One region of the Parabacteroides leei genome, then DNA from elsewhere that is predicted to be linked to it. Evidence: riboswitches for the same ligand, from Rfam matches in the RefSeq annotation. Region 1 holds a riboswitch; each other region holds the start of a gene.

Region 1 (3,434 bases):
CAAAGATGTTCGGAACGGCAACCCCCAGCGAGATACAGAGGATGATAAGGGCTGAATTGATGCCGTTGAAGAATGCATTCGTCACTTCACCGACTACTCCGTGCAGGTCGATGAATGCCAATAATGACCGGTACATCAAGACCCCGGGGATCATCGGGATGACGGAGGGTATTGTCAGTACGTGGTTGGGTACATGGAACCAATGCACCGCTTTCACTGCGAGGAGGCTCACTACGAAGCTTCCCATAAACGAACCGATCACAGGACCGTAACCCAATTCGAAATTCACAAAGTTGCGTGTACATACGGCAATGATCCCTCCGATTGCTACCACCCATAATAAGCGGCGTTGTATATTAAAGATCATCGAAAATCCCATCGCAGCAATAGCCGCAGCAATTGCATATACATAATACGGGTCGTGAGGAACCATACTTAGTTCACTGAATTTATGGTCGATCGTGATGTCCCCCATCACAAGTACACGCATGGCAAACGCGATACCGAAAGTCATGGCGCCTACCATCATGGCCGTATTCGCCGCACGGGTGATCCCTACCAGCAAATGGTTGTCGAGCATATCGTCCACAAAGTTGATCAGCGGCACTCCCGGTACGATGAACAAGGCACATGCCAGCAACGGATGATAGGGCGTATCGGATAGTCCCGAGAAAGAGGAAACATAGGCCAGGCAGGTGGATACGAAAGCGGCGAGGGCTATGCTCATATAGACATTCAGGCCGGCTTCGACGCAACGGGCACGTACCCTGAAACCGATGAATGCGCAAATGGAAGCAAACAGGAAAGCGATCCAGTCGCATCCAAACAGTTTACAGAATCCTCCGCAGGCAAATCCGGCGCCGATGGCCACTACATAAGGAATATAGTTACGCGGTTTTGCCGCAATTTTCTCCAATTCATTTTCGTATTCGTCCAGTGAGTAATCTTCCTCGATAGCGCGCCATGAAAGATCGCTGATCTGTGAGATTGCGGTCATGTTAATACCGTGTTTCTCACATTTCTGGAATTTGGAGAATGAGTTTCTTTCGTCACTGACATTTACCATGATCATCGTCCACCGGATATCGAGATGTAATTTCTCTTCCGGAATACCCATAAATGCAGCTACTCGTTTCATGTTCCGTTCAATACGGTTCGTGTCGGCAGCACTTTCCATCAATAATTTACCGGTACGAAGCAAGAGATCTAGTTTGCGTCGTAATAACAATACTTCCTTGTCTGTCATCTTTTTGTTTAATTCGGGTCCAATTCGGGCGCGAAGGTACAGCTTTTTTCCGATTATCAAAATGCTATTACTATCGCATGTAAATCGAATTAATATAGCGACTATTTAGAATTAATATTACGGGTAATATTTTTTAACGTATTAAACGGACAGGGAAAGGGTGATTATATAATCAAAATGTAAAAAGGCATATTCTCCCCGGGAAGAGGTAAACAGCAGGTTCGCATCGATACGAATGATATAAAGTTTGCCTGTTCTATCTTCATATTCCGATATATTTCGTATTTTTGCCATCGAATTATGGTGTAACGGTTTGGCTGTCGCTGACCGTTAGTAAAAGGGAATCCGGTGCAAGTCCGGAACTGTACCCGTAGCTGTAAGTTCTATAACCCCGGCAAATCTTGTTGCCACTGACTGAAAAGTTGGGAAGGCGGCCGATCATGGGAGAACGAGTCAGAAAACCTGCCATCATTCGATATGCAATGCCTCGGGTAAGGTATTGATAGACCTGTAATATATGCGAAATTTATACATAATAAGAACTCTATGCCTGTTTGGCGCATGGCTGTATGCGTCTGTGCCGGTAAATGCACAGCAGATAGATACAACGGCTTATCATCAACTGAAGGGGGTGGAGGTGGTGGAGAAGGCGCGTCCGTCCACTACCCGCGAAGCGGCTCCTTTGCAGGTGATGGATCGTGCCGGTATCGAACGGTTGGGGATACAGGACTTGTCGGAAGCGGTAAAACGTTTCTCCGGTGCTACCGTAAAGGATTATGGTGGGATAGGGGGATTGAAGACAGTATCGGTGCGCAGCCTGGGTGCGCAACATACGGCTGTCAGCTATGATGGCGTAACGATAACGGATGCCCAGAGCGGACAGGTCGATATCAGCCGCTTCTCACTGGATAATGTAGAAATGGTTTCACTTTCGATCGGACAGACCGACGATATTTTCCAGACGGCCCGGATGTATGCATCGGCGGGGGCGTTGAGTGTGAAGACTAGTTCTCCGGACTTTACATCTTCTCCTTTCCATTTGAAAGCTCAATTGAAAGTGGGCTCATTCGGTCTCGTGAATCCTTATTTACGTTATGAGCAGAAGTTAGGTAAAAAATGGTATACCTCCTGGCATGGCGATTATTTGCGGGCTGATGGTAATTATCCGTTTACTTTGGTGAACGGTGACTTGGTAGAAAAGAAGAAAAGAAATAATAGTGATATCGAATCCTGGCGTACGGAACTGAATTTTGCAGGTGATCTGGGAAAAGCCGGTACGCTGTCGATGAAAGGATATTATTTTGATTCCCACAGAGGACTGCCCGGGTCTGTAATTCTCTACAATGATTATTCAGGTGAACGCTTGTGGGATAGGAATGCCTTTGCACAAGCTCGTTATGAGAATCGTATAACTGAAAAGTTCGCTTTGCAGGCACAGGCCAAATATAATTACTCATGGATGCGCCATTTGGATGTTGATAATAAGTATGAGTCGGGAAGACAGGATGACCGGTATACACAAAAGGAATATTATCTTTCCGTATCCGGTTTATATTCACTGACAGATTATCTTTCGTTTTCTTTGGCTGAAGATTATTTCATCAATACATTGGATAATACCATTCCGGAATGTCCTTTTCCAAAAAGATATACTTCTTTAACGGCTTTGGCCGCCCAATATAAAGATACAAGATTGACTGCCACAGCCAGTTTATTGGGAACTTATATAACCGAGAAAGTAGAAAGAGGCGACAAACCGTCTGACCGTAAACGATTATCACCGGCAGTCAGTTTATCATGGAGGGTTATGCCTGAATATAATTTCCGTTTACGAGCTTCTTATAAAGATATATTCCGTGTTCCGACTTTTAATGATCTGTATTATCTGCGGATGGGAAATACCAATTTGAAACCGGAGCGTGCAACTCAATATAACCTGGGAATGACCTGGAGTGGTTCGTTGCCTTTTATTAATTATCTGAATGCTTCTGTGGATGGTTATTATAATCGTGTGAGTGATAAGATCGTTGCCATACCGACTATGTTCATCTGGAAAATGATGAATATGGGAGAAGTTTCAATTGGGGGAATTGATGTCAACTTGTCGGCAGAGGTTCCTTTATGGAAAAATATTTCTTTATCCGGACAAGCTTCTTATTCCTGGCAACATGCGATAGATATAACAGAC
Region 2 (3,434 bases), on a different contig from region 1:
TTATCTCGCCAACCATCCTGATCCGAAAAGTTCACATTAGCGTAATAGTTTACCGGACCAATCAGGTGACCACCCATTCCTACGGTTGCCTGCTTATTATCATAACTGCCGTAGCTTACACGTGCATTGACCGTTTGTTCGGCTTTCGGAGAAATGCGTACGACATTCAATATACCACCGACAGCTGAGTGACCATATAACACGGAGGCCGGACCTTTTAATAATTCGATCGATTCGACAGCGGAAAGATCGGGGAAAGGATAAGAGTTGTTGATGGCGGAACGTTCATCGCGAACGCCGTCAATCATCATTACCGAATGGTCGAAACCACGTACCGATAACTGTTGGAATGATCCGTAACTGGTTTGCATACGTACACCAGGCATAAAACGTACTGCTTCCTGTATATCGCGGATACCACGAAGTTCCAGGCTACTACCGGATACTCGGTTTACGGATATCGGTAAATATTTCATAGGAACATTTAGCTTTGTAACCTGCGGGATATTTCTTTTGGCTGTTTGTACAACTACTTCCTGGATGCTGAATGTAGTATCGGAAAAATTTGTGTACTCTTTCTTTTCTTGTGCCTGTATTGCGTGTATACACAGGGCTGATAACGGTAGTAATATTAATATTTTCTTCATATGAATATTGAATAATAAATGTAATTGGGCGTGTAAGATCCTTTCGAAAGAAATATATGCTTCTTTCGAAAGGATGTAGGGTATAGTCTTTTAATCTTTTGCTGCAGCGTACTTTTTTTTCTTATCCATAATATTTATCATCTTGTGTTTGGCGGCAAACTTGGCATGATCGATAAATATATTCTGGATTTCCGGATTTTGTCCTAATCCCTGCATAAATACGGAAACCTGGTAACCTTTCCCTTCCAGTTCCTCTTTCATGTCGACTGCGATATCGTTGTTCGCATGGTCGCCGGCAACGAACATGAAAGGCATTAATAGTACTTTCTTTGTTTTGCCTGCTTCAAGTTTGGCAACCATATCATCGAAAGAAGGATAACCTTCAACTGTTGTCACATAATAATCGTTGTAACCCTTCGAATGCAACATATAATCCATCATCGCATACTGAGCTGTCGCAGGTGTGTATGTGCCATGTCCTACAAGGACGGTTGCCCCTTCTTTCGCCCCGTTCTTTGTGATGGCTATTATTACATCCTCAAAATCGTGAGGCGTATAAAGCAACGGGTTGCCGATACGTATGTCTTTGAAATCCTTTTCCAAGGGTGCAATGTCTTTGCGAAGCGATTCCATTTCCACTCCTTCGATAATGTTGGTTGACTGGATAAGGATATGGGTATATCCGTCGGCTTTCAGTTTTTCCAGTGCTTCCATAGGATTCAGTTTTTCGATACCGCGTGCTTTCAGGCGACGTGCGACAATGCGGGAGGTGTAAGCTTCGCGTACTTCCATGCCTTTAAAGGCTTCCTTTGCTTTCAGGTTGATCGCGTCGATAGTAAGCGCACGGGTGTTGTCATACGTGGTACCGAAATGTACCATTAATAAGGCGGCTTTGTCACCCGGTTGCATGGAGGCCAGCATGTCGGATGCCTCGAAGTTCTCGCCATCGTGTGCCCAGCACATAGGTGCGAGCATACAAGCAATAAGTAATAGTAAATGTTTCATATAATGTAAATTAAAAGATAGCCTACGAATACGACAAGCCCTAATACCGGTAGCCGGTAAACATTTTTTTATGAAAAGAGATTGTCCGTATGTTCTTATCATCCTCCTGACCCCGGGAAGATACGATATAAAAAACCTTGGCAGGTTTCCTGACTTGCCCGGAAAGCGACCTTCCCGTCCTTATGCCGGACAGTGGTGTAAGAATGCTTTCCTTCGGAATGGGCTTTACAGTAGCGGGCACTGTTCCGGATTTTCACCGGATTCCCTTTTATACGATAACCGGAAGTTACCGTATCACCAAAGCGGTGACAAAGATAGAAATTTATTTAAAATAAGAGGGATTTTATACTATCTTAATTGATTCTGTCGGAACAACTGCCTTACGGCTTCTGTTTCATTACCACAAGTAAAAACCGGACATAAAATGTCTATTTAGTATTAACGCCAAACAGTTTATATATGGAGTGGTTTGCAGATTTACTCAAACACTATCCGGAACTGGCCATTTTCCTGACGCTGGCTTTCGGCTTCTGGATCGGTAAGTTCAAGATAGGAAAATTTTCGTTGGGAACCGTCACCAGTGTCTTGCTGGTCGGAGTAATAATCGGACAGTTACATATTGATATCGGAGCACCTATCAAGTCGGTATTTTTTCTTTTATTTCTTTTTGCCGTGGGCTACAGTGTAGGCCCGCAGTTCTTTCGCGGACTGAAGAAAGAGGGACTTCCTCAGGTCCTTTTTGCCGTACTGATGTGTCTGTTCTGTCTGTTTGTCCCTTTCCTATTGGCAAAGTTGATGGGATACAATGCAGGTGAAGCTGCCGGGCTATTGGCCGGTTCGCAGACGATCTCTGCTGTATTGGGCGTAGCAGAAGATACGATCAACCAGGGAGGACTGAGCGCCGCCGACAAGGCTTCGATGATAAACGTGATGCCTGTGGCTTATGCCGTTTCTTATATTTTCGGTACGGCCGGCTCTGCTTGGATCATGAGTGATGTCGCTCCCCGTTTCCTCGGAGGACTGGCTTCCGTAAAGAAAGCCTGTAAAGAATTAGAGTCGAAGATGGGAACTGACGACGAGAGCGAACAACCCGGTTTTATGCCTGCTGCCCGTCCGATTACTTTTCGTGCCTATAAGATAAATAACGATTGGTTCGGAGCTGGCAAGACGGTGCAGGAACTGGAAGATTATCTGGAAGGGCAGGGACGGCGTTTGTTCGTCGAACGTGTCCGTATCAACGGTATTGTATATGAGGTGAAGCCTGATCTGATGCTTATGAAAGGAAACGAGGTCGTATTGAGCGGTCGTCGTGAGTTTGTGATCGGGGAAGAAGACTGGATCGGAGACGAGGTGAACGATATCGAATTACTGGATTTCCCGGCAGAGACATTGCCGGTCCTGATATCACGCAAGAAATTCGTTGGGATGACCGTAGCCCGGCTCCGTAAGGAAAAGGTGATGCATGGTGTCAGTATCAAAAGTATCAAACGTGCAGGTATCAGTATACCGGTATTGGCAGCGACTAAGATCGATCCGGGTGATATGCTCGAGTTAGTCGGCACCAAGATGGAGGTGAATGAAGCGGCTGCCACATTGGGCTATGCAGATCGTCCGACGAACCAGACGGATATGGTCTTTGTCGGATTGGGTATCTTTATCGGTGGCGTGATCGGTTCGCTGGCATTGCATTTCGGAGATATTCCGGTCAGCTTGAGTACAAGCGGTGGAGCACTGATTGCCGGACTGGTGTTCGGGTGGCTTCGTTCCAAACATCCTACTTTC
Region 3 (3,434 bases), on a different contig from region 1:
CCGTCCAGAATCGTGGAAGAGCAACCACTACGTTCCAGTAGCTCCTTCTTTGATACTTCCTGAACCAACGCCGGATTCAAGGCATGACTCAGATCCAGATAGCAAACTAACATAAGCTCCTGTTTCTTCGCCCGCTTAAAATCGGCAAATACAGCCTGTAACTGTTCTTCCGTGGCATATTCTTCCGATAAGCGAATGAAGGTTTGCATCTTCGGGACAAATCCCCGTTTCATTTCCTCACTCACTACTACCGCTCCACGGGCCATCAGGGAAGCAACTACGGGAACCACATTACGAAGCCCTGTCTTTTTCTCCAGTTCCGACACGGTCAGTTTCAGGACACCGGTAAAAGCATCCAGTACCGACTGTTCATTCGGCCTCAAAGGACCATCTGCCTCAAAGTCGGGATTATAGGTGACGGCCGTTTCACTTTCCAGCTTCAAGCCGGAAGGCAAGGCGGCTTTATAAACATCCCCCAGCTTACACATATAGTAGGATGAGATCCATTTCCAGAAACGGAGTTGCGGACGGCGCAATACGGGAGTCGCATCCAACAAGGCATAAATTTCTTTCGTTTCAAAATCCGTATCAGGCCTGCGTTCATGCACATCCATTACAATCGCCGTATAATAGCGCTTCTTACCGAAATGGACGATCACCCGGCAACCGGGAATGACGGCTGTCTCCAGATCGGAAGGAATACTATAGGTATAGCTATTCTCTAACGGAAGAGGCAATATGACATCTGCGTATTTCATTTACGAGGTCAAAAGTAACAAAAAAGGCCGGACTGTTAAAGTCCGGCCCTGCATATCTTTTCTATCTGTCATCAAAACAGAACTGCGGCTGTGATAGACCATCCACGGTTTTTAGCACCTCCCAAATCGAGTTTGTCGGCACTGTAATTGTCAGTCAATCCCAATCCGTAATTTATCCCTACCTGTAAATGGCTTATCAATTCAGCCCCTACACCGAAGTTAAGTCCTGCACTGAAATTCTTTGCTTTCATCTGTTCGCCTAAAACATTCCAGATTTTATCTCCTCCGACACGGAAACCGATATAGGGTCCGGCCGACAGATAAGCTTTAACAAGGGGAATACCGAATTTCCATTTCAAATTGACCGGTACATCGAGATAATCCGTTTTTATACTGGTATTTTCAGAGCCTTTCGCTTTCAACTCCAATCCTTTCTGAGAATAAAGGATCGCCGCATCCAGTCCGATTCCGACCAGTGGGAGTGTTGTCTCGATCATCGGACCGATCTGGAACCCTGTCACATTATCCGCCTTCAGTATATCGGAATTCAGATGAACGGACGATATGTTTACTCCCCCTTTTAATCCAAACTTCAGTTGGGACTTAGCCGGTAGGGCTATAAACATCATCAAAATAACCAAAACTAAACCTGTAACCTTCTTCATATTGCCTGTTGTTAATTAATTATGTTTACAAATAAACGCACTTTTCCTATAATAAACAAGTATTCCTATCATCCTGTTCATTCATAAAAAGGAAAGCATGCACCGGTTACGGAGCTCATCCCATAAACCGATCCATGCCTCTTTTCCTAATTATTATGGCAAAATAATTAAAAACAAAAACGTTCAGACAGCTATACGGGAAACGGGAGTAAGAATAGTGGAGACGTTAACCGACCTCCTGTTCTCTTCCGGCCTTTCCTCGAAGCCGTCGAAATAATATGCCTTGCAGGTCTTCTGACTTACTTCCGGTTTGAGCGCCTTCCCATTCAAAAAAGAACAGTGGCTTATGGTATTGCCCAATCTATAATGAAGCTTACAGCAGCGGGACTGTCCGGGATTTACACCCGATTCCCTTTTAATCCTTTCCTGCGGATACAGGTCCGGAACAATGCACGTCGCAAATATAGAGATATTTTCGTTTCGTTCTCCATCGGTTGATGAAAAATATTAATTATTATGTTTCCGATATTCATCAACGGCAGCCTTTACCGAGCCATACATCAGAAGGAGCCGCTGCGATTGGCCATAACTCAGCCCCAGTTCCTCTGCCACCATCCGCGTCCCCCGGTCGACCAGTTTCTGATTGGTCAATTGCATATTTACCATCCGGTTGCCTTTTACACGGCCCAACCGGATCATCACAGATGTTGAAATCATATTCAGAATCATCTTTTGCCCCGTACCGGACTTCATACGGGAACTGCCGGTTACAAATTCCGGACCGACAATCATTTCGATCGCCACATCGGCCTGAGCGGCCATGGGGGAATCCGGATTACTGGAGATAGAGGCCGTCAGTATCCCCTGCTCACGGGCTTTACGCAAAGCTCCAATCACATAAGGGGTCGTACCGGATGCAGCAATACCGATCACCGTATCTTTGGTTGTGACCTGATGCTCCTGCAATTCCTCCCAACCACGCTCCATATCATCTTCCGCATTCTCTACCGGATTGCGAAGAGCCGTATCGCCACCGGCAATCAGACCGATCACCAAAGTGGGGGGCATTCCGAAAGTTGGAGGTATTTCAGAAGCATCGAGCACTCCCAACCGACCGCTTGTTCCGGCCCCCAGATAAAAGATACGCCCTCCCTGTTTCATCCGGGGAACGATCTGATCTACCAGTTTCTCTATCTGGGGGATTGTTTTTTGCACTGCCAATGCGACCTTCCGGTCTTCTGTGTTTATATCTTCCAACAACTCCCGGACAGATTTATGTTCCAGGTCATTATATAATGAATCTTGTTCTGTTATTTTAGTAAATGACATAATTAAATATAAGTTTACTTACCATGATACGCAATCAATCCCTCCATCGGACTTTGCGCAACCGTTCCGAGACGGAGACCCAGATCGAAAGCAATATCTTTCAGTATTTCCTGATAATACCATGCAACTGAACCGACCAGGTGGACAGGTAATTCAAAACAATCATACTGCTTCACGTTCCGGGTAAAAAATGCCAGAAAGCTACGGGTGACCAGTTCCCAAATGGCAGGTTCATCCAAATGCTCCCGTATAAAAGGGGAAAGGCCGGCCAGAAAACGGTTGGGGAAAGGTTGCCGGTAAACCTTGTCCATAATCGATGCCGGAGTCAAGCCATATTGTGTAAGAAACTGCTCTTTCAGAGCCGGAGGCAGCAGGTCTTTCAATACATCCCCGATCAATAGTTTACCCAATACGGCACCGCTTCCTTCATCTCCCAGAATAAATCCCAGGGGAGAAACATTCTTTATAATCTCTTTGCCATCGTAATAACAGGAATTCGAACCGGTTCCCAGAATACAAGCTATCCCCGGCTCATCGCCACATAAAGCACGGGCAGCAGCCAAGAGATCACTCCCTACCTCAACAGGAACAGACAGATACCGGTTGACAGACCGCCGTATCATTTCATTCTTTTCAGGGAAAGCGCAGCCTGCCCCGTAAAAATATACGGCGGAAGGTATAA
Region 4 (3,434 bases), on a different contig from region 1:
CCACAAATAAGACACCGGGCATCAGTATGCGATGATCGGATGTCTGGAAAATGGCCCGGCAAAGATGAGGAACTGCAAGCCCCAGGAAAACGATCGGACCACAGTAAGCGGTCACGATAGCTGTCAATACACCGGCAGAGGTGATAACGAGCAGGCGTGCCCGTTTAATATTCAGTCCCAGGTTGCGGGCATACCCATCGCCGAGAAGCATCAGGTTCAATGTCTTTATCAATAGGAACGAAAGAGGGATCAGGATAGCCATAATCGCCACGAAAAGCATCATCTGATTACCGGAGACACGTGAGAAACTTCCCAGTCCCCAGATTACATAAGCACGGATATCTTCTTCCACACTAAAGAATTTCAACACACCGATCACCGCATTTGCTACATAGCCGATCATCACCCCGATAATCAATAGCGTCACATTCCCTTTAACCTTCTGCGAGACATAAACGATCAGTGCCATAACAGACAAGGAACCGACTATGGCCGCAATAGATAAAGCAATCTCCCCCATAAAGCCCAGTTTACTCAACGCCACGCCTCCCAGGCTTCCGCTCAGCAAGACAACGAAGGCAACTCCCATACTTGCACCGGAACTGATACCCAACACAGAAGGTCCCGCCAAAGGGTTACGGAATACGGTTTGCATCTGAAGCCCGCTGAGAGCTAACCCGGCTCCCGCAACTAATGCCGTCAAAGCTTGCGGAAAGCGTGATTTCCAGATAATATTCTGCCAGGTGACCGGTTCGTCGCCATTGCCGCAGATGATATTCCAAACCGAATGGAAGGGAATCGAAACAGATCCCAACACCAGATTCAGAAACAGCAACACGACGATTGAATCAAGGATCAAAAGCATCAGGATAGTGTTAGAATACTTCATCGTCCCCATTTATTTAAGTAAATCATAATAGACAGGCGTGTGATCCGGCAATAAATTCGGGTGGAAGATATGCAATAAATCGCCCAATACAACTTCCGGCTCGGTCGGCATGCTTTCATAAAAAGGTTTCTCCCGCATATTACAATAGATCACTCCCTTTTCCTTGAAAGCACGGAAGTCTGCATAACGGGGATCCTGATCTTTCAGTGATTTATAAGTATATGTTCCCGGATAGCTGTTTACGATACGCCAGTAATCGGCTTCATCGGCCTGGTTATAGACCGTCTCGAAGTCGAGCGTCACACCGCCGGAGCGATCGTCGTCTTTCAAAAAATAATCAGCGCCGGCATCTTTGAAAAGCTGTGCAAGGAAGCTCTTTCCTCCTACTGCATACCAGTTACCACCATGTATTTCGCCACTGAATACAATAGGACGTCTCTGCACTTTACCTTCGGCAGTCAGCTCTTTCAATTCGTTGTAGCGGTTCTCTATAATGGAGAATTTCTCATTGGCTTCCTGCTCTATCCCGAGTAACAGACCGACAAACTTAATCCATTCAGCCTGTCCCAGCGGTGTCATTTCTTTATATCCCAGATGAGGAATCAGAGGGATACCGATATCTTTCATCGTCTCGTATCCGCCACGCTTAAAGGGAGAGATCAGGATCAGGTCCGGATTAATACTCATAATCACCTCATTATCGAAATTACCTTCGATCCCGATCTTCGCCGTCTTTCCTTCCTTCAGCTGATCATTGATAGTCTTATTAAACAGATGGCGCGTACTCGTGATACCGACCACCTTATCCTCCGCTCCCAACTTTATGAAATTGGAGAGCTGCAGGGAAGTCATACAAATGGCACTGCGCACAGGCGTTTCGATCACTGTATAATCGGCAGGAATACCTTCCGGCTTCATCCCACGGGGAACCAACGCAAACAGGAAGTGCGTGCTTTCTTCATTCTGCGGGTCATGTATATCCATCAGAACATAACCGTCGGCATAGGTCAACTGAAAACCTTCGGCATATTCAGGTGTGATCTGAACCATCCTATCCGCCGTAATCGTTTGTTGCGACGATGCATTCTCTTTCTCCTGCTGATTTCCTTTCGATACGCACGATGCAGCCATTAACGCTAACAGGCAGCCACCGAGTAAATAGTTATTCATATTTCTATTTGTTTTTATCCGACACAAACTGTCCAAACCCACGAGGACAATCGTTATGCAAAAAATGGCAGGTCTTCTGACTTACTTCCATCCCGAATGCCTTCCCGATCGCAAAGACCAGTGGCAAAAGGTATTATCAGGATGTTTATAAAGCTTCACAGCAGCGTGGACTGTCCGGGATTTACACCCGGTTCCCTTTTAATCTGTCTCCGTGAACAGGAGTTTTACAGAACCGATTTCGAGCGCAAAAGTAATAAGAAAAACTGAACCTTTCGCATACGGAACTGTTATTTACAGAAAATGACAGCATTATGGTACTCAATCAGGTAGACACTCATTTCTTAATTGCAGCTATTTGCGTAATATCATCGGCATTAGTATTTTATACAATCGGTGTATGGGGCGAACGCATCCAAAAGAAGCTGAAAGCCTGGCATGTAGCTTTCTTTATCGCCGGACTATTCGCCGATGCTATCGGTACCGGCCTGATGGAACAGATTGCGCAAATGACCGGAATACAAGATAATCTCCACACCATCACCGGAATAATAGCGATCTGCCTGATGTTTGTCCATGCGTTATGGGCTTTATGGACCTATCTTAAAGGGTCCCTCAAAGCGAAAGCTCATTTCAACCGTTTCAGTATAGTTGTCTGGTGTATCTGGTTAATCCCTTATTTCATAGGGGGCTATCTGGGAATGTCGCTTCACCCCTGATATTGTTCAGCAGTTTATTTGGAGACTTCCGTTATTTTAAGCACTTTTGCCCTCTGAATAAAACAAGAGCAAATGACACATCCTATCAGCTTCGTTTCATTAGGTCCCGGTGAACCGGAACTTATCACTGTAAAAGGGTTTAAACAACTTCAGCAGGCAGATATAATCTATTGTCCGGCTACCCGGAATAAGCAGGGAGATTCTCTTTCACGTGCGGCTGATATCGTGCGTGCTTTGGAGATAAACGAAGTTGCCATACGATGCTTTATGCTTCCTATGAATAAAGATCGTACAGAGGCCTGGAAAGCCTACGATAGTTTATACAATGAAGCTGTGGCAAACCATGCAATAGGTAAACGGATTGTCATCGTTGCCGAAGGGGATGCCGGTTTCTATTCATCCATACAATACATATACGACAAACTTACAGAGACAGGGATCGCCGTACAACGTATTGCCGGGATTCCGGCTTTCATTGCCGCCGGAGCTTTGGCTGGTTTGCATATCGTCAAACAGGAAGAGCAGATCGTTGTCATTCCCGGCACACCTTCTACCGAAGAGTTGAGTGAAAAGATCAACGCCGGATATGTAATCGTCATTATGAAACTGTCACAATGTGTGAATGCTGTACACGACTGTATCCGGAAGCATCCGCAGAC

Evidence for each region. Region 1 has a riboswitch for cobalamin ahead of M1P97_RS15935 (TonB-dependent receptor plug domain-containing protein). Riboswitches for the same ligand answer to the same signal wherever they lie in the genome.
Region 2: another riboswitch for cobalamin. It lies ahead of M1P97_RS06075 (sirohydrochlorin cobaltochelatase); the one in region 1 lies ahead of M1P97_RS15935 (TonB-dependent receptor plug domain-containing protein).
Region 3: another riboswitch for cobalamin. It lies ahead of M1P97_RS17355 (porin family protein); the one in region 1 lies ahead of M1P97_RS15935 (TonB-dependent receptor plug domain-containing protein).
Region 4: another riboswitch for cobalamin. It lies ahead of M1P97_RS06125 (ABC transporter substrate-binding protein); the one in region 1 lies ahead of M1P97_RS15935 (TonB-dependent receptor plug domain-containing protein).

The regions. Positions count from the first base shown of each region.
Region 1 is NZ_JAMBQG010000011.1:80,606-84,039, reverse strand. It holds gene M1P97_RS15945 (threonine/serine exporter family protein) at 1-1,246, opposite strand, end outside; gene M1P97_RS15940 (hypothetical protein) at 1,388-1,540, opposite strand; cobalamin riboswitch at 1,531-1,730, shown strand; gene M1P97_RS15935 (TonB-dependent receptor plug domain-containing protein) at 1,764-3,434, shown strand, end outside.
Region 2 is NZ_JAMBQG010000003.1:93,692-97,125, reverse strand. It holds gene M1P97_RS06080 (TonB-dependent receptor) at 1-647, opposite strand, end outside; gene M1P97_RS06075 (sirohydrochlorin cobaltochelatase) at 738-1,652, opposite strand; cobalamin riboswitch at 1,775-1,969, opposite strand; gene aspT (aspartate-alanine antiporter) at 2,112-3,434, shown strand, end outside.
Region 3 is NZ_JAMBQG010000012.1:188,315-191,748, forward strand. It holds gene priA (replication restart helicase PriA) at 1-758, opposite strand, end outside; gene M1P97_RS17355 (porin family protein) at 830-1,423, opposite strand; cobalamin riboswitch at 1,691-1,889, opposite strand; gene murQ (N-acetylmuramic acid 6-phosphate etherase) at 1,931-2,752, opposite strand; gene M1P97_RS17365 (ATPase) at 2,767-3,434, opposite strand, start outside.
Region 4 is NZ_JAMBQG010000003.1:108,727-112,160, forward strand. It holds gene M1P97_RS06120 (iron ABC transporter permease) at 1-889, opposite strand, end outside; gene M1P97_RS06125 (ABC transporter substrate-binding protein) at 899-2,059, opposite strand; cobalamin riboswitch at 2,109-2,312, opposite strand; gene M1P97_RS06130 (HsmA family protein) at 2,371-2,775, shown strand; gene M1P97_RS06135 (precorrin-2 C(20)-methyltransferase) at 2,848-3,434, shown strand, end outside.